4 regions of the Paenibacillus xylanilyticus genome follow, and region 4 is predicted to be linked to each of the others. Evidence: riboswitches for the same ligand, from Rfam matches in the RefSeq annotation. Region 4 holds a riboswitch; each other region holds the start of a gene.
What was found. A riboswitch is a leader RNA that binds a small molecule or an ion and turns the genes downstream of it on or off. The one in region 4 is predicted to bind cyclic di-AMP.
Positions count from the first base shown of each region.

Region 1: another riboswitch for cyclic di-AMP. It lies ahead of F4V51_RS10200 (C40 family peptidase); the one in region 4 lies ahead of F4V51_RS06640 (hypothetical protein).
Region 2: another riboswitch for cyclic di-AMP. It lies ahead of F4V51_RS00515 (C40 family peptidase); the one in region 4 lies ahead of F4V51_RS06640 (hypothetical protein).
Region 3: another riboswitch for cyclic di-AMP. It lies ahead of F4V51_RS00150 (resuscitation-promoting factor); the one in region 4 lies ahead of F4V51_RS06640 (hypothetical protein).

Region 1 covers NZ_CP044310.1:2,226,241-2,230,454, reverse strand. Annotated here, with positions in the region: gene F4V51_RS10210 (X2-like carbohydrate binding domain-containing protein) at 1-616, opposite strand, end outside; tRNA gene F4V51_RS10205 (tRNA-Leu) at 966-1,050, opposite strand; cyclic di-AMP (ydaO/yuaA leader) riboswitch at 1,413-1,544, shown strand; gene F4V51_RS10200 (C40 family peptidase) at 1,550-2,014, shown strand; gene F4V51_RS10195 (carboxymuconolactone decarboxylase family protein) at 2,094-2,423, opposite strand; gene F4V51_RS10190 (hypothetical protein) at 2,553-2,768, opposite strand; gene F4V51_RS10185 (hypothetical protein) at 2,887-3,216, opposite strand; gene F4V51_RS10180 (xanthine phosphoribosyltransferase) at 3,313-3,894, opposite strand; gene F4V51_RS10175 (YkvI family membrane protein) at 4,098-4,214, shown strand, end outside.
Region 2 covers NZ_CP044310.1:107,479-111,692, reverse strand. Annotated here, with positions in the region: gene F4V51_RS00525 (M1 family metallopeptidase) at 1-1,245, shown strand, start outside; gene F4V51_RS00520 (hypothetical protein) at 1,256-2,098, shown strand; cyclic di-AMP (ydaO/yuaA leader) riboswitch at 2,359-2,496, shown strand; gene F4V51_RS00515 (C40 family peptidase) at 2,500-2,970, shown strand; gene F4V51_RS00510 (GNAT family N-acetyltransferase) at 3,262-3,774, shown strand; gene F4V51_RS00505 (c-type cytochrome) at 3,940-4,214, shown strand, end outside.
Region 3 covers NZ_CP044310.1:31,100-35,313, forward strand. Annotated here, with positions in the region: gene F4V51_RS00145 (TatD family hydrolase) at 222-992, shown strand; cyclic di-AMP (ydaO/yuaA leader) riboswitch at 1,235-1,488, shown strand; gene F4V51_RS00150 (resuscitation-promoting factor) at 1,760-2,944, shown strand; gene rnmV (ribonuclease M5) at 3,097-3,642, shown strand; gene rsmA (16S rRNA (adenine(1518)-N(6)/adenine(1519)-N(6))-dimethyltransferase RsmA) at 3,656-4,214, shown strand, end outside.
Region 4 covers NZ_CP044310.1:1,496,657-1,500,870, forward strand. Annotated here, with positions in the region: gene F4V51_RS06625 (urease accessory protein UreF) at 89-790, opposite strand; tRNA gene F4V51_RS06630 (tRNA-Leu) at 1,215-1,297, shown strand; gene F4V51_RS06635 (glutathione peroxidase) at 1,437-1,913, opposite strand; cyclic di-AMP (ydaO/yuaA leader) riboswitch at 2,282-2,454, shown strand; gene F4V51_RS06640 (hypothetical protein) at 2,573-2,968, shown strand; gene F4V51_RS06645 (HAD family hydrolase) at 3,139-3,822, shown strand; gene F4V51_RS06650 (Nramp family divalent metal transporter) at 3,987-4,214, opposite strand, start outside.

The DNA.
Region 1 (4,214 bases), 730 kb from region 4:
TCACGCTGTCGAATTTGACAAAGTTAATGCCCCACTCGCCCAGAAGATCTGCAATGGAATCGATGTATTTCTGAGCACATGGATTCGAAAAATCAATCTTGTAGGTATACGCATTCCAAGCATCCATCACGGTAAGCGGCTGATAAGCAATATCCTGCATTCGGCAAGCTCCGCCCGTCCCATAGATCTCAAGGTTTTTATTGTATGCATCAATGGACAATCCGGGAATCAGATAGATCCCGATCTTCTGACCATTGTTATGAACATAGTCGATAACCTCCTGGAATCCGTTCGGATACAGTTCTTGGTTAGGAATCGGTCTTCCGTATTCATCATTATCTCCGTTCCATCCCGCATCAATATTGATATATTCATAGCCATGAGCCTGTAACTTCTCGCGCATGGCATCCGATTGCTTCTTGATGCTCTCCGCTGATGTCCATTTTACGGAAGGGTCATACACCTGCATACTGTAACTGCTCCAGCCCATGTAAGGTTTCTCAGCTAATGTCGTCTCTGCAGCCGCTTCAACCACACGACCTTTGGTCCCTGTAAATCCAAACTGAACTGCCGCAAAGATGAACACCAGAAAAACCATCACTATCCGTTTACCCATTCGCTTCAAATCATCCCTACCCCCTCTGAAATAGTGAATTCAAAATCCATAATGATAGCGCTTTCCTTACGTGAAAAGAATAGTGGATGTATTATGCTCAGGGTAGGTACAATTCGGAATTTTGCGTACATTTCACCATGAAAGCGGGGGTACAACAGCCATAGAACAGGCATTTCTCCCCCTTACACCGAAGATTTTGCAAGTGAGCCGCTGCTATAAGATCGATTCGAAGGACGTTGTTTAAGTAACGATGTGTGTATCGTAGTTATGGTCTTATGGTCAAGTAAAAAGACATAAAAAAAGGTCTCCCGCAGGCGTTAGCCTAACGAGAAACCTTTTCTTCTTATGATGCGGTCGAGAGGACTCGAACCTCCACGGGGGGTTAGCCCACACGGACCTGAACCGTGCGCGTCTGCCAATTCCGCCACGACCGCATATGGCATATCTCCGAGATAATCTATCGCGGCGACAAGAAATAATATATCATGTGAAATTCAGTGTGTCAACACTTAAATGATTTAGTATAAAACTAAGATAACCAAAAGGAATTAAAATCTGCTTGAGAACAAACTTTCCCTGCTAAAAATGAACCACGCTCTCCTCTACTACTCCAATTTACTTATTTGTCCAATTTTTGCGCTGATGAAACACAAATTACGTTTTTGTCATCATAAATAAACATGGAGAACTACTACTTTCCACAAAAAGTCTTGAATTCCGTTAACATTGCAGAAGGAAGAAAGGTTTGACAATTACGCATTTATGCAATATAGTTTCAAAAGGTTACAAAATATTAATTATTCATTTGCCGAGTTTCATGTTTGAAAACGGGGGAACCATTTTGGGTGAATTATTCTTATACATAGGAAATATAGGGAACCTTCTACCGAACCCTTAGCTAACTCCGTAGGCATCGAAGGGAGAACATTGATTTTGAAAAAACTGATCATTTCTATTTTTGGCGCAGCCGTTCTATTTACATCTGGTGCAGCAAGCACTGAGGCGAGCAGTATTAACACCGTCGTTAACAACATGACTGGAATACCTTATAAGTGGGGCGGCACGACGCTGGCCGGGTTTGATTGCTCTGGATTTATGAGATATATTTTCCAAAAATATAGCATTGAATTGCCACGTACGTCACAGCAGCAAGCCAAGGCGGGTACTCCGGTATCCAAGGCCAATATCCGCACAGGGGATCTAGTATTCTTCAACACTTCAGGCAGCGGAATTTCGCATACAGGCGTATACATCGGGGGCGGACAATTCGCTCATGCTTCCAGCAGTAAAGGTGTCAGCATCACCAAAATGTCGAATCCATACTTCAGTGACCGCTATGTAACAGCGCGCCGGGTGACCGGACAATTTATGTATAACAAGATGCTTGGAAAAATATAAGTTGGACAAGAAACAGGCTCTGGAATGCTCCAGAGCCTGTTTTGCTGTCTGGTTATTCAGACTCACTTGCAGGAAAACCTTAGTGCAACGCTTTTTGCACACGCATTGCGCCTTGAGACAGCGCGTGACCGCCGCCTACCGCTCCAGCTACCGCAACCGTCTCCATAATCTCCTGATCGGTTGCGCCCTTCGCACGGGCCTCTTCTACGTGGTAAAACGTACATACTTCGTTATTGGCAAACAATCCGATGCCGAGGGCAATCAGCTGCTTGGTTTTGGCGTCGATGGCACCTGACTGAAAGCATTCACCTGTAAAATCGTGATACGCTTTGACTACGCCAGGCAACACATCGCTTAATTCTCCAATCTGATCCTTGTAGGCATGTACCTTATCATTCATCAATGTCATGGCTACCCGCACATCCTCTCGGCTGATAAGTTTACGAATTCTCGCTGTACCTATCTTCTCTCCCGAGTGGCGGAATTATGCCAAACCATCCATGGTAATTCCATGCATCCGTCTCCAGAGCGGCTCTATTCATTCAGCCGGACTTTGGCGCGGTTCACTAAAGAGCTGATAGCGATAGCTGCGGTCCAGCTTAACCACACGTCTGTTCTGGCGACGGATAAGCACCTGTTCCCCATCCCATGCAACGACAATTCCTGTTACGTCGTTGGATTCCAGACCATCCCGTACCACTCTTACTTTTTCACCCGATAAGCGCAGTGCATCCAATTCTGCATCACTAATCATGTCTATGGCTCCTATGTTTCAAAATAATTTACAAAAAGAGACCTAAATGAAGAGTCATTTAGGTCTCACGTGACTGTATTGGACTGTTATGTCATTCGAAAAATATCCCGACTGAAAGTTACCGCTGCGCGTGCTCTTTGCTGTCGTTCTTCTCGAACCAAAAATCAAGCACTTTGGCGGACATCACACGTTCTTCAAGGTACTCCACTTGATGTGGTGTAAATTGTTCTTTCCAAGCGAAGGACAACTCTTCACACAAGCCTACAATGGTCAGCAACTCTGACCAGGCAACATAGCGTTTGTACCAGAAAAATTGAGGATGTTCAATCATATAGGGATAAAGGTCATCGAATTCCGTATGTTTACAATCCAGGGCACGTTCAAAATGAACTTTCGACTCCGCCAGCTTTTCAATAAAAAATTGTTCTGATGCCGGTTGGTTCCCCATGGTGTTGCCTCCTCTCCCTAACATAACCCCATTATAAATGAAATTCGCGGTCATGCAAAGGCATTGTTCAAAAAATAGGCTTTTTCCTTTAAACTGTCACATTTGGTTATCGTCGAATTGCACGGTTCCATCATTCAGTGAACGAATGCGCACCAAAGCTTCCACCGGAATGCCCTGCTCGCGGATCGTACGTGCACCGGCCTGAAAACATTTCTCGACCACGACACCGAATCCGACGAGCTCCGCCCCTGAACGTTCAATGATCTTAATGACACCGCGAGCTGCATCTCCGTTGGCGATAATATCGTCTATAAACAAAATACGGTCATTCTCATGAATATATTCGCGGGATACCATAATATCGGTTACGATCCCTTTGGTAAAGGAAGGTACACGTTCACAGTAGGCATCGGGATCTGCCAGAAGTGTCTTTTTTCGACGGGCAAATACGAGCGGCACCCCAAGTTCATGTGCTGCGGCAAAAGCAACCGGGATCCCTGAAGATTCCACGGTAATGACCCGTGTCACTCCACTTTCACGAAAGCGAGCAGCAAACTCGCGGCCCATCTCCATTGTCAGTGCAGGATCAATCTGGTGATTCAATAATCCGTCCAGCTTCAGCACCTGATCCGAGATGACTACGCCTTCTTGTAATATTCGTTGTTTTAATATTTCCATCATTCGACCTCCCAAGCCTATCCTATGAGGTAAAAGTATCATAGATGAGGCTGTCAGTTCAAGCGAAATCGGCTTTCCTCCATCATTGACCGATTCTGAGAACGAAAGCTTCTTACAATTGTCATGAGTTACCAGGGTCAAGCATACCTTGTACCATGGTACCCGCATGTCCAAACTATTATGGGGCCTGAGAGGGGAAACGCATGAAACAGGCATTCCGGGTGCTGCAGATCGCATTTACATACATCGGAACGGTTGTAGGAGCAGGCTTCGCGACAGGGCAGGAAATACTGCAGTTTTTTACCCAGTATGGCAAATGG
Region 2 (4,214 bases), 1.4 Mb from region 4:
TTTTATGCGGATTTTGGCATCTATAGTGTGCGTATTCGGGTACCGGACACATACAAGGTTGCTGCGACCGGGTTTCCTACGAAGCAGGCTGTTATAAAAAATGGCGAAAAGATCTATCAATTCTATGCTGACGATGTACACGACTTCGCCTGGGCAGCCTCACCTGACTTTGTTTATGCAGAAGAACCCTTCTCCGCTCCCAACGTGCCAGGTGTACGAATCAAGCTCTATCTGGACCCGGCCCACCAGGATCTGAAGGAACGTTACTTCTATGCAGCCAAAGCAGCTCTTTCGAATTACAGCAAGTGGTTTGGTCCGTATCCGTATTCCACGCTCTCTATCGTTGTTCCCCCAAAAACAGGTAATGGAGCAGGCGGCATGGAGTATCCTACCTTAGTTACAGCCTTCGGCGCGGATGACGCTACACCAGGCTACGATCTGGAACGCACAGTTGTACACGAGATTGGCCATCAGTACTTCTATGGTATGGTTGCCAGCAATGAATTTGAAGAAGCTTGGCTTGATGAGGGGTTCACCTCTTACGCAGAAGACAAACTGATGGAGCAGGAATACGGACTTATTCCGAATCTGCCCGTTCAATCCGGCTTAATTACTTCGCCTGCCTCACTCACGCAGGAGTCCTGGAAGTTTGATTCCCAGAATCATTACGCAGCCAATGTTTACACAAGGGGCAAGCTTGTGCTGCTGGGCATCGAACAACAAGTAGGCGCCAAAACGATGGAACGCATTCTTTCAACTTATGTCAAAAAGTATCGGTTCAAACATCCCACTTCGGCCGATTTCCAAAAGGTCGTGGAGCAAGTGACCCGTAAATCCTGGTCTGATTATTTTAATCAATACGTATATGGGGACGGGATGGCCGACTTCTCCGTGGAGAATATCCAGGTCAAGCCTGTTGAGAAAGATGGTCAAACGTTGTACGAATCATCGGTAACCTTAGTAAAGAAAGGCAGCGACTACGAGAAAGTACCCGTACGCATCGTTTTTGAGGATGGACACATCATCGCCAAGGAATGGGATGGCGGTAACGGTCGAATTACGTACAAGTTAACGTACAGCTCGCCTGTATCCTGGGCCATGACCGATCCGTTATATACCGTTGTGCTGGAGAACCGTCATATGAACAACTTTTTGAAAGCCGGTCTGGATGAACCATCCAAGTTCCGCTGGAGCATGAGTGTAACCAAACTTATTGAAGCTATATTCGGAGGTCTGTCATGGTGAGGTGGAGACAGTGAAAGCAAAAATACGTGAGGGCTGGTTTCTCGTCCGTCAGCATATGTTCATTGTGGCACTTTTATTTCTCTATCAGCTGGTGTGGGGTTACTTCATCTATAAAATGGTGCAATCCGCAGTCATTCCCTTGCTGCTGCGCTATCCGGACCCTGACGCCGGGGAACTGAGTACCATTTTATTCAAAATGGAAAGCCAGCTCAATCTGTCTACCCATCCCGAGGTGCATCGCTATTTATGGATACTTGGGGCCATGCTCCTGCTCCGCATGCTAATTACCCCTCTCATCCAGGCAGGGCTGCTCTACTCATTACAACACTTCAATCATACAGAAGAACGTGTTCCTTTTGTACGTGGGATCAAGGCACTGTGGAAACCGATGATGCTGCTTCATTTCATTAAAACGCTATTATTGCTGCTGCCTGCGTACTGGCTGATCCCCAAGCTGTATAGTATCTTTCTGGATGGATTCCACTCGCTGCAATTGCTCCTGCCAGGCATTCCATATGTAGCCGGATGGATCGTATATGGATGGATCATACATCATGCTTTGTTATATATGCAGTTTGGCGCTACAGCTCACGAGGATCAGGGCGGGGTAAAAGGTACATTTTTGGGTTTATTGCTCGCCTTGCGTCATATCTTTCCTCTCATTGGTATCGCAGTGGTTCTGGGAGGAATTCATCTGCTCATCTTCGGTGCTTTCACATCTGCGTCGTGGTTCCTGACAGGTCTCATCGGTCTCATCCTGCAACAAACCTATCCGCTCGCCAGATGTTTGCTCGATATATGGAAGATATGCGCTCATTTCCGTCTGTGGCAGTCCAAGTCCTCCAAAGGTTAAAAAGTGTAATGAACCGTGCAAAAATTGTTACCATCTTCATGTAAACTTATGTCAATGTTAACGCTTCACAAACGTAAACCCCGACCTTTCCCCGTCAAAGGTCGAGGTTTTTTTTGCTAATTTTCTTGTTAAACGTTGCCAAAGGCTTACTCCTCTGTTACAATAATCGCAGTGAGTTTTTAGTAACAACTTTGTAATCTTTACCTCATGAATTGTAACTACTTAAAATTAAATCGTCATTTCTTGATTTCGCAGGTGCACAACTAGCATAGCCAAATTCCTGGCACCTGGGAAGCGGGGGAACCAGTTATGGGTGAATTGATCTTGCTACAGAGGGATCATAGGGGACCTTCAACCGAATCCTTAAGCTAACCTCGCAGGCGTTGGAAGGGGTATATCTCTTGTTCAAAAAGAAATTAACAGCAGCTGTCCTCAGCTTAACATTCGCACTATCACTTGGAGCAGGCAGCGCATTCGCAGATTCAAAAATGGATAAAGTAATTGATTCAGCAATGGGAACTACATACAAAAGTGGTGGAACAACGCTTAACGGCTTTGACTGCTCTGGATTCACACGGTATGTATTCGAAAAGCTGGGCATCGATTTGGCTCGTCAATCCAGCTCCCAATTCGACATGGGTGACTCGGTATCCCGCATGGAAATGAGACCAGGCGATCTGGTATTCTTCAATACAACGGGTAAAGGGGTTTCACACGTAGGGATTTTCGTGGGTGAAGGTAAGTTTGCACACTCCTCGTCTTCCAAAGGAGTTACCATCAGTTCTTTGAGTGAGAACTACTGGGCCAACCGCTATGTTGGCGCTAAACGGATTATGAGCACGGACGCATATGAGTCACTGGCCCTCGACTAGGGACAAGCTGAGCAACATCATACTGTAACGAAGCATAAATCAACCGCCCGGTACATTCTCCGCAGGAATGTATCCGGCGGTTTTTTTGTGCATCTTCGTCCGTGCCCTTATGATGTTTTTACCCATCCCACTGTAATATAAACGAAATTCCAGGAACTTTTGTTTCACTTTTTTTCAAGGGAGCAAAACCTTGCCAAATGCCCTCCTCTTTTGTAGAGTAAAATCAGGATTAAATATGAAATGACATATGTTATAAACCATTAGCGTATGACTAGAAGTAGCTTGTTCACAATGAAAGGAGCGTGCAGTGGTGTGGATGAATCTTCTGTAACGTTTCACGTTGTGCCGATGCAAGAAGAACATGCAGCATTGATCTGCAGCTGGACATATGAACCACCCTATAACATTTATACCTGGCTGCCCTGGGAACAGATGAAGGCGCTGGAGGTTGAATTCGGGGATGAGCAGCTTCGAAAAGAGCAATATGCAGTTGTACTCGGAGAGCAGGACCAACTTTGCGGATTCGTTCAATTCTTTCCTCTTGAAGGCGGGACGCGGATTGGGCTTGGCATGCATCCTGAACAGTGTGGACAAGGTCGCGGTACTGCCTTCGTCTCTGCGATCGTGAAGGAAGCCATTCGGCGGAACCCTAGTCATGAGATCGATCTCGAAGTGCTCACTTGGAATACGCGAGCTATCCGGGTTTATCTCAAGGCTGGATTTGTCACCCAGGATACGTATGAACGACAGACACCAAGCGGTTTGATGCCCTTTTATTGCATGGTCTATGAAGGACCTCGCTAATCTTAAACTAACCCTTAAACCGCGTAAGACAAAGAAATTCATGCCCGTTTATGTGATTAGTTCAAAAAATTACCACAAAATGCTATGATGTCTTAACAGGTTCCGTTATAATGATATGGACAGTTTCAGTTTAGATGATCTTTCATTCTGGAGGGGACATAACGGATGCACAAATGGATCATGAGCGGGGTATTTTTTGCAGCATGCGCATTGGCTATTGTATTAATGTTTACGCTTCCAGGGAAAGAGGAAGTGGCTGAAGAAGCGAAACCAACCATGCCTGAAGTGGCAATGGATGCCGGACAGGCTGAAGCACTGGTCAAAACCAATTGTATCACGTGTCACGGGGATCAGCTTCAAGGTGGCGTAGGACCTGCACTAGCAAACATCGGCAGCAAGGATGATGTGGAGAAGATCTACTCTACCATTGTCAAAGGTAA
Region 3 (4,214 bases), 1.5 Mb from region 4:
CTGCTTTAATGGAGAGTATATGTAGATCGACATAATTTTGTAATGTACACTTTTTTTGAACAAATTAAGGTGAGAAGGGCTCCTATATATAGTAGAAATTAAATTTGTTAATTCCACATGTTGTACTCTGAAAAATCAAATGATGATGATAAAATGAGTGCATTTTATAGAATTTTGATTGGGATCGAAAACAGTTATTCGACAGGAAGGGAGAAATACAAATGATGTTATTCGACACACATACACACCTGGATGCACCGCAATTCGACGAGGACCGCGAGGAGATGATTCAACGTGCTGTTGACGCCGGGGTTGGCCGTATGATCAATGTTGGTTTCAACCGGGAGACCATTCCATCCACGATGAAGCTTGCCGAAACGTATGATTTTATATATGCTGCTGTAGGCTGGCATCCTCAGGATGCCATTACGATGCAGGAGGGCGATCTCGAGTGGATTGCGTCTCTGTGCAAACATGAAAAAGTCGTTGCCATAGGCGAAATTGGCCTGGATTATTATTGGGACACTTCACCGAAGGATGTGCAGCATCGTGTTTTAAGACAACAGATCGGACTGGCTCGTGAACTCAATATGCCTATTGTCATTCATAATCGCGATGCTCATGAAGATATTGTCAGAATTTTGCGTGAAGAGAAAGCAGGAGAAGTCGGGGGTGTGATGCACTCTTTCTCAGGAAGCTGGGAAACGGCAAAACTCTGTCTGGATCTAGGGTTCCATCTATCCTTCGGTGGACCAATTACGTTCAAAAACGCCAAGCAGCCAAAAGAGGTACTGGCGAAGGTGCCAATGGACCGATTTTTCATTGAAACCGACTCCCCATATCTTACACCACATCCTTATCGTGGAAAACGAAACGAAACAGCGCATGTACGTCTGGTTGCAGAAGCAGCTGCGGAAATTAAAGGCATTTCGGTAGAGGAAATTGCTGCAATAACGACCAAAAATGCCATGGAACGATTTGGGATTCGTTAAAAAACGAAGCAAATGCGGTGAAAAAGAGAGGTAGACGGAGCGAATTTGCTTTTTGATCCAAATAAATGAAGAATATTACAATATTTTAACCAAATATTTAGAAAAACGTACTTGAACAACGCTTTACAACATGCATCGAAACAGGATATCATCTTTTCAGTGAATTGTTGTGAGGAAAATTGGACAGATGTTCGGGGGATGAACAAAGGGACACTTTCCGATGACACAACAATACTTTTCATGAACCGATCTCGCTGAGTCTCCGTTAACGGAGAGCGGGGGAACCAATAGGGCTTAAACATCAGTGTAAGTAGCTGATGCGCATCGTTCGCTGACCCAAAAGCAGCGGATGCATTTGCGAAGCACTATTTGATTTCTTCTTTGGGTCTCGGGGTGAATTCAAGGGCATCCGCCATGAGCGGGTGACCGGAGATAGGGCGGCTCTCTTTCGCCCGAACCCGACAGCTAACCTCGCAAGCGGAAAAAGAGAGGCAACCTCGTGCATGAATTTCCGATATTCAAAATCATTCGGAAGCCACGAAAGAGTTCCTCTTACACTCTTTCTTTGGCTTTTTTGTTTTTGAATAAAAGAAATAAGGTCATCATACGGTAAGAATTCAGGTGGTGACATCATGTTGCGAAGAGTGGTTCATGGTGCAGAACCGGTCATTGAGATATCGATCAGTTCTGTAGAAAATTTGGTATAGTCGCGTCAAAGACATCATGCATTAACTTTAGACGGCGAGGCTATGAAGGAGGACGGAGAAGTGGGCACATTCCAACCAGAAGAGACCCATGAGTCACGATCATCCAGTAAGTCTTACGCGTTGCGGTGGAAGCATGAGAACATGCGTCAAATGGCACTGATCGCTATTTTCTCAATCGCGCTTACAATCATGATCTTGTTAGTCGTTTACGGTCAAGCCGGGAAACAAATTTCGCTGGTTATTGATGGCAAAGCTCAAGCGGTAGAGACTCGTACAGGAATGCTTCAAGAAATGCTGGAGGAGCAATCAATCACAGTCAGCCCCCATGATGAGGTATCCATGCCTTTGAACGGGGCAATCGCAGATGGAGACCGCATCGTTATTGAGCGGGCCGTTCCAGTCAACATTACGGCAGACGGAGACACCAAGACTCTGTATACAACCGATTCATCGGTAGAAGATGCAATTCAGAAATCTGGAATTGAAGTTGCAAGTGAGGATAAGGTTTATCCTGCGCTCGCAACACCAATCAAGGCAGATATGAAAATTCGCGTAGTGCGTGTAACAAAGCGTACAGTGGAAGTGGAACAGCCGATTGCGTACAAAGTAATCAAAACGGCTGACCCTAGCTTGTACAAAGGTGACAATCGCGTCATCGTAAACGGCAAAGAAGGTACACTTGTACAGCATATCGAAAAGGTGTTCCAGGATGGAGAGTTAGTCTCCAAAAAGATGGTGGGCAAATCGGTATCGACCAACCGTGTCGATAAAGTTATTGCTGTCGGAACCAAAGCAAAACCTGTTGTGAAGAAGCCGGAGATTCAGACGGTATCGGCCCAAACCTCCACAGCAAAGAAAGAAACGACAACGAACTCGAAGAAAACCGCTGCATCAGGCAGCAAAGTGATTACCGTCTCAGGCACTTCTTTTAAATATTCCAAAGTACTTAAAAATGTATCGATGACCGCGTACTCTTCTGAGGAGCCTGGCATTGGTACAAAAACAGCTTCCGGTACCCGGGTAACTGAAGGACGGACCATTGCGGTCGATCCAAAAGTGATTCCGATCGGCTGGTGGGTGTATATTGAGGGCCTCGGCTTCCGTCGTGCGGAAGATACTGGCGGCGCCATTAAAGGCAACAAAATCGATGTGTATTATGACAGTGTAAAGCATGCCCTGAATTTCGGACGTAAGAAAGGCAAGACGGTATATGTGATCGGTCCGGTTAAGCCGGAAGCGAACTAAAATCGTTTTACTTTGAAATGGGAATGCTATAAAATAGTTGCATGAATGAATCATGCGGAATATGCGGCGGTGGAGTCTGAATAGGCTCGCCGCCGTTTGGCAGAGAAGAGGATATTCCTCTTCTTTTTGCGTTAGAAAGGAAGAAATGGAACATGATAAAAGAAGTCATTGTGGTAGAAGGACGCGACGATACCGTCGCCATCCGGCGGGCTGTTGAGGCAGACACCATAGAGACCGGCGGATCAGCCATTAACCAGCGAATCCTGAAGCGAATTGCACTGGCACAGGAAAGACGCGGTGTAATTGTTCTTACCGACCCGGATCATGCCGGTGAGCGCATTCGCAAAATCATTGCAAACAAGGTTCCAGGCTGCAAACATGCTTTTATTCCGGAAGCGGACGCAACCCGCAAAGGGGATATCGGGGTCGAGAATGCCTCACCTGAGGCAATCCGCCATGCGCTGGAGCGTGTGCATACCTCGTACGAGGGTGTACCGAGCCAGATCGATTGGGATGACTTGATTGCAGCAGGACTGATTGTGCACCCGCAGGCAGCTGCAAGGCGTATGGAGATGGGGAATCTGCTCGGCATAGGTTACTGCAACGGAAAGCAGTTCCACAAGCGGCTGGGTGTATTCCAAATTAGCCGGGAAGAGTTTTCTGCAGCATTATCGCAAATTGAACGTGAAGGATTGTGAGCGTATGAATGGCATGGATGAGACTTTGGAAATTGCAACACCCAAGCGAACGAAAGAGATAATTCAGAGACACGGTTTCTCCTTTAAAAAAAGTCTAGGTCAGAACTTTCTGATTGATCAAAATATATTGAACAAAATTGTAAATGCAGCAGATCTGGACGAGTCCAAGGGCGCACTCGAAATCGGCCCGGGGATTGGAGCACTTACGGAGAGACTGGCCCGAGCAGCCGGCCCTGTAACCGCGGTGGAAATCGATCAGCGTTTGTTACCGATCCTTGGAGAAGTAATGGAGCCTTATCCCAACGTTCGGATACAGCACGGCGATGTGCTGAAGCTGGACTTGGCAGAGCTTTTCCGCACAGACTTTGCTAGTGTGGGCAAGGTAAGTGTTGTAGCCAATCTGCCGTATTATGTGACGACTCCTATTATGATGAAACTGCTGGAAGAGAAACTGCCGGTAGACAGCATTGTTGTTATGATCCAGAAGGAAGTAGCAGAACGTATGGCAGCTGCACCCGGCTCGAAGGACTACGGAAGCTTGAGCATTGCTGTCCAATATTACAGTGTGCCTG
Region 4 (4,214 bases):
GACATACAAGAAAAAGCACGTCAGCAAGGAGGTTGCTGCGTGCTTTTTTCGTTTGGGGAAATATGAGGGGAGCTTGGAGTCGGTAAGATTAGGCGCGATAAGCATGCAGCCCTGCGCCAAGCATGTGGAAGCTGGGGAACAGCGATTTCATGGACATGGAGGTTGGCTGTGCCGGTCCATCCGCAGCGGAGGCGCTAACGGTGTTCCATTCATGCTCCAGGTCTGCGGCCAGGCGAACCAGCAGTTCCTGGGTGGTATTGTTATGCATGGGGAGAACTTTGGAAGCTTCGGTTATGCATGCATTCATGGCTGAGTGCAAGTAACCCATTACCGCTTCCTCGACGGGGATATCGAGGTAGTGGTTAATCCAGGCGTGAACAGTAGAGAGGCAGCCTACAGACTCGTATTTGGCAAGGGTGTGTTCGAGCTGGCTGAATTCAATCCAAGGGTGGAGAGCCCGGGCCAGCTTGATCAGTCTTTTACCCATGGCAGCAGCTTGCTCCCTTTGATCAGAAGGAGTCCGCTGAACGTGAACCAACTTGTCAATGAGTGCTGTTCGCCATGTGTCATTATGATCTGTTGCGCTGTAGATACCTTTAATCGCCATGCCCTCAAGTCGAACGATACTGGGATGCAGCTGGCAGCGCATGAAGGACTCCAGATCATCGGCATTTCGGATGCTGCCTTCAGCAATGTGTACATCCATACCAAATGAATGGGTAAAACCTCCGACATGAATGGAGGAATCAAGCAGTTTGACATAATCGAGCAGCTTATTCCCACGGTTCACGGTCTTTCGCCTCCTATGTTCGTAAAATGTTATATTATATAACATTAATATTGATTTCCGAATGCTTTTATGTTTAAAATCCGAATTATATGATATATATAATCACATAAATATCCGTATTCTGTCAATGGTTTCTTGTTTTTAAGTTTTAATTATATTTAAATGTTACATTATATGACTGAAAATAGTTAACCACATAAAAATAATGTTATGTATATGATATGTTTTCTCATGAAGAGCTCAAATTGAAAATGAAGATGTATAAAAGATTTGAAATTTAATGTATGCGGCAGTTAAAAGATCATGACGATAAAAACCGATATTTGGAGGAAAAACACAGGTGCAAAAGTAGTTTTAATAAAAGTGCTTTACTTTTATAATGTGATCCTGTATAATCAATTTTGTTGCCGATTATTTACGACATGCGGTCGTGGTGGAATGGCAGACACGCTATCTTGAGGGGGTAGTGGGCGTATGCCCGTGGAGGTTCGAGTCCTCTCGACCGCATCATAATGTACGACAAGAAGAGGTTTTCCGAATATGGAAAGCCTCTTTTTTTTGCGTTTGGAACAACATAAAGAAAGGCCATTCACACAGAACCGGACTTTCTCTGGTTCCCTGTTGATGATGGCCTCTCCATGTAGATCTATTTCAGAAGTTTCTCAATATCAGCCTCAATTTGATCAGGAGTTGTTTTTGGAGCATAACGCTTCACAACGCGTCCGTTCTGATCAACAAGGAATTTGGTAAAGTTCCACTTGATGGCTTTGGATCCGAGCAGTCCCGGTGCCTCTGTTGTCAGGTGCTGGAATAGAGGATGAGCGCTTGAGCCATTGACATCAATTTTCTCAAACATAGGGAAGCTTACACCGTAATTCATCTGGCAGAACTCTGCAATATCATCGGAAGATCCCTTTTCCTGAGCGAATTGGTTACTTGGGAAGCCCAGTACTTCAAACTGTCGGTCTTTGAATTTGTTATAGAGTTCCTGTAAGCCTTCAAATTGCGGGGTCAGACCACATTTGCTCGCCGTATTAACAATCAGCAGCACCTTGTTGCGATAATCGGACATCTCGACTTCCTGGCCCCGAAGGGTATTGACTTTGTAGTCATAAACGGACATGATCAGTCGCCTCCATATCGTATAATGGGTTAATGATTCCTATAGTTATATTATATTGCTTACAATTAGATAATGCAAAACTAATTGACTGAATTCCTATGTTGACTTACAGATATCTAAAATTACAACCGTTTTTCATAAGGACGAGAATTAGCGAGCTTCACAGAGATGGATGGAGAATGGATAGGTTGTAAGCGATATCATTGATATGTAATGCCTTAAATTCGTCCATTCGGTGATCTGATCGTACTTTACACTAACATGTCGCGGGTGTATGATTCATATCGTAATTTCTAATTCAATTAAACTTAACATGAACAACGAAACAAACGATAATATCGCTCTGGTCAATATATGAAACAGGAACGATGTTTTAATCGCTGAGTTTCCATTCATTCATGGGTGGGAAACGGGGGAACCAATCGGAATGGCTGTCATTGCAGCTGATCCATGGGGTGAATTTTTCGGTGCAAGCCGGAAATAGGGCGACTCTCGCGCCCGAATCCGTCAGCTAACCTCGTAAGCGTTAAAGGGAGAGGCAACAAGCCGTACGCATATTCATGGCGTTTTTGTCATGGGTTATTCAAGAAGCGTTCGGGAGGCCTTGGTCCCCCACGCTTCTTTTTTGTTGTCTTTTCACGCCAAGGGAGGAACGAACGATGGATAATGAGATGATTTTAGTAACAGCACCGAATGAAGCGGGCCGCAAGTTTATCAAGCTGTTGATGTACAAAAAAATGCCGTTTGCCGTTCTGACCAACAGTGCAGGGGAAGAACGGAAGCTCCGCAGAATCGGAGTGGAGAACGTCATTCGCATGAATACAGCTGAAGCTCAGAAGTGGTTTCTACCGCAGTCGAGCGTAGGCAACGTTTTTATTTTCGAGAACAGTTTGAACCTGACCTGCCGCTACCTGCAGATCTGCCGTTCCTGGACCTCCAAATCACTATGTGTGATCACGGAACAGAGTCACCCCAAAGGCATTTACCGCGGGATGGGAGCTGACCGTATTGTGTATTCTCTTAATGGAGAAGTTGGCTTCTTGCTTAATGGTTAATGTGATAGCTGCCGATTGATCCGGTGTAAGGTGCCTGTTATAATTGAACTTGTGGAAAAACGGAATTCTGAGGAGACTCATGCTTGATGGTGGGTCTTCTTTTTTATTTGAGCATTAATGTACATTGCTGATGTAGAGATTGCGTTCATGGCTAACAAGGAGGAATAGGCGTGCCGGATGTACGGGGGTTAAAATGGTTGTTCTTTGATGTAGGAGATACGCTGGTGGACGAATGGGAGCCGGTAGATGATATTATAGGGCAGTTTGTAAAAGAAGCCTGCTTGCTTGGTTATCCGGTGAAAATAGAGGAAGTGCGAGAGATATTTGCCTCCTGTTACCGAAATTATGAGCAGTGGCCCATGAGGGTAGCCATTCGAACGCTGATCAGCGATGAACGTCATAGGGAGAAGATCCAGGAGAAGTTGAAGTTCCGGAAGGAACTGGAGAAGCCCTTCGCTTCTGCTGACGCGGTGTTGAAGGAATTGTCACACCATTATCGAATTGGCATTATTGCCAATCAGAGTCCAGGGACAGCTGAGCGCCTGGAGAGCTACGGTCTGCGGAAGTACGTGGATGTACTGGCATGTTCGGCAGAAGAAGGTGTATCGAAGCCGGATCCGGAACTCTATGCTGTGGCTTTGAAGCAGGCGGGATGTGAACCCGAGGAAGCAGTCATGATTGGGGATCGGATTGATAACGATATCATTCCTGCCAAGAAGCTGGGGATGCGAACGATTCGGATTTTGCAGGGCTATGGACGATTTCAGCCTGAGCTGGAGGGCCAAGAGCGTGCAGACTGGACCATCGAAGCGTTGGAACAGCTTATTCCACTGCTTGTGCCTTCTGAGGGTTAGTGGATAAAATTAAAAAAAGATGACTTTCGTGTCATTAAATAAAGGACAAGGCAAGTGTACGGCAAAGCTAAAAGGCTGATCCCTTCAAGTATATTCTTGAGGAGGGATCAGCCTTTTTTTATAAATCTATAGTAAGAGGGAGACGGTTTTAGCGCATATATAGATTAAAACAGCATGATGGTTTGGATAATCAGATAAACGTTCAGAACCACAATTACGGCAGCGATGATCCAAGAGACGACTTTGAGCCACAGTTTGTTGGCGAATGCGCCCATGCTTTTTTTGTCACTCGTAAACATCACAAGTGGAATAACGGCAAAAGGCAGCTGCAAGGATAGAATCACTTGGCTCAAAATCAGCAGCTCTTCCGTACCATGTTCGCCGGCGATAGC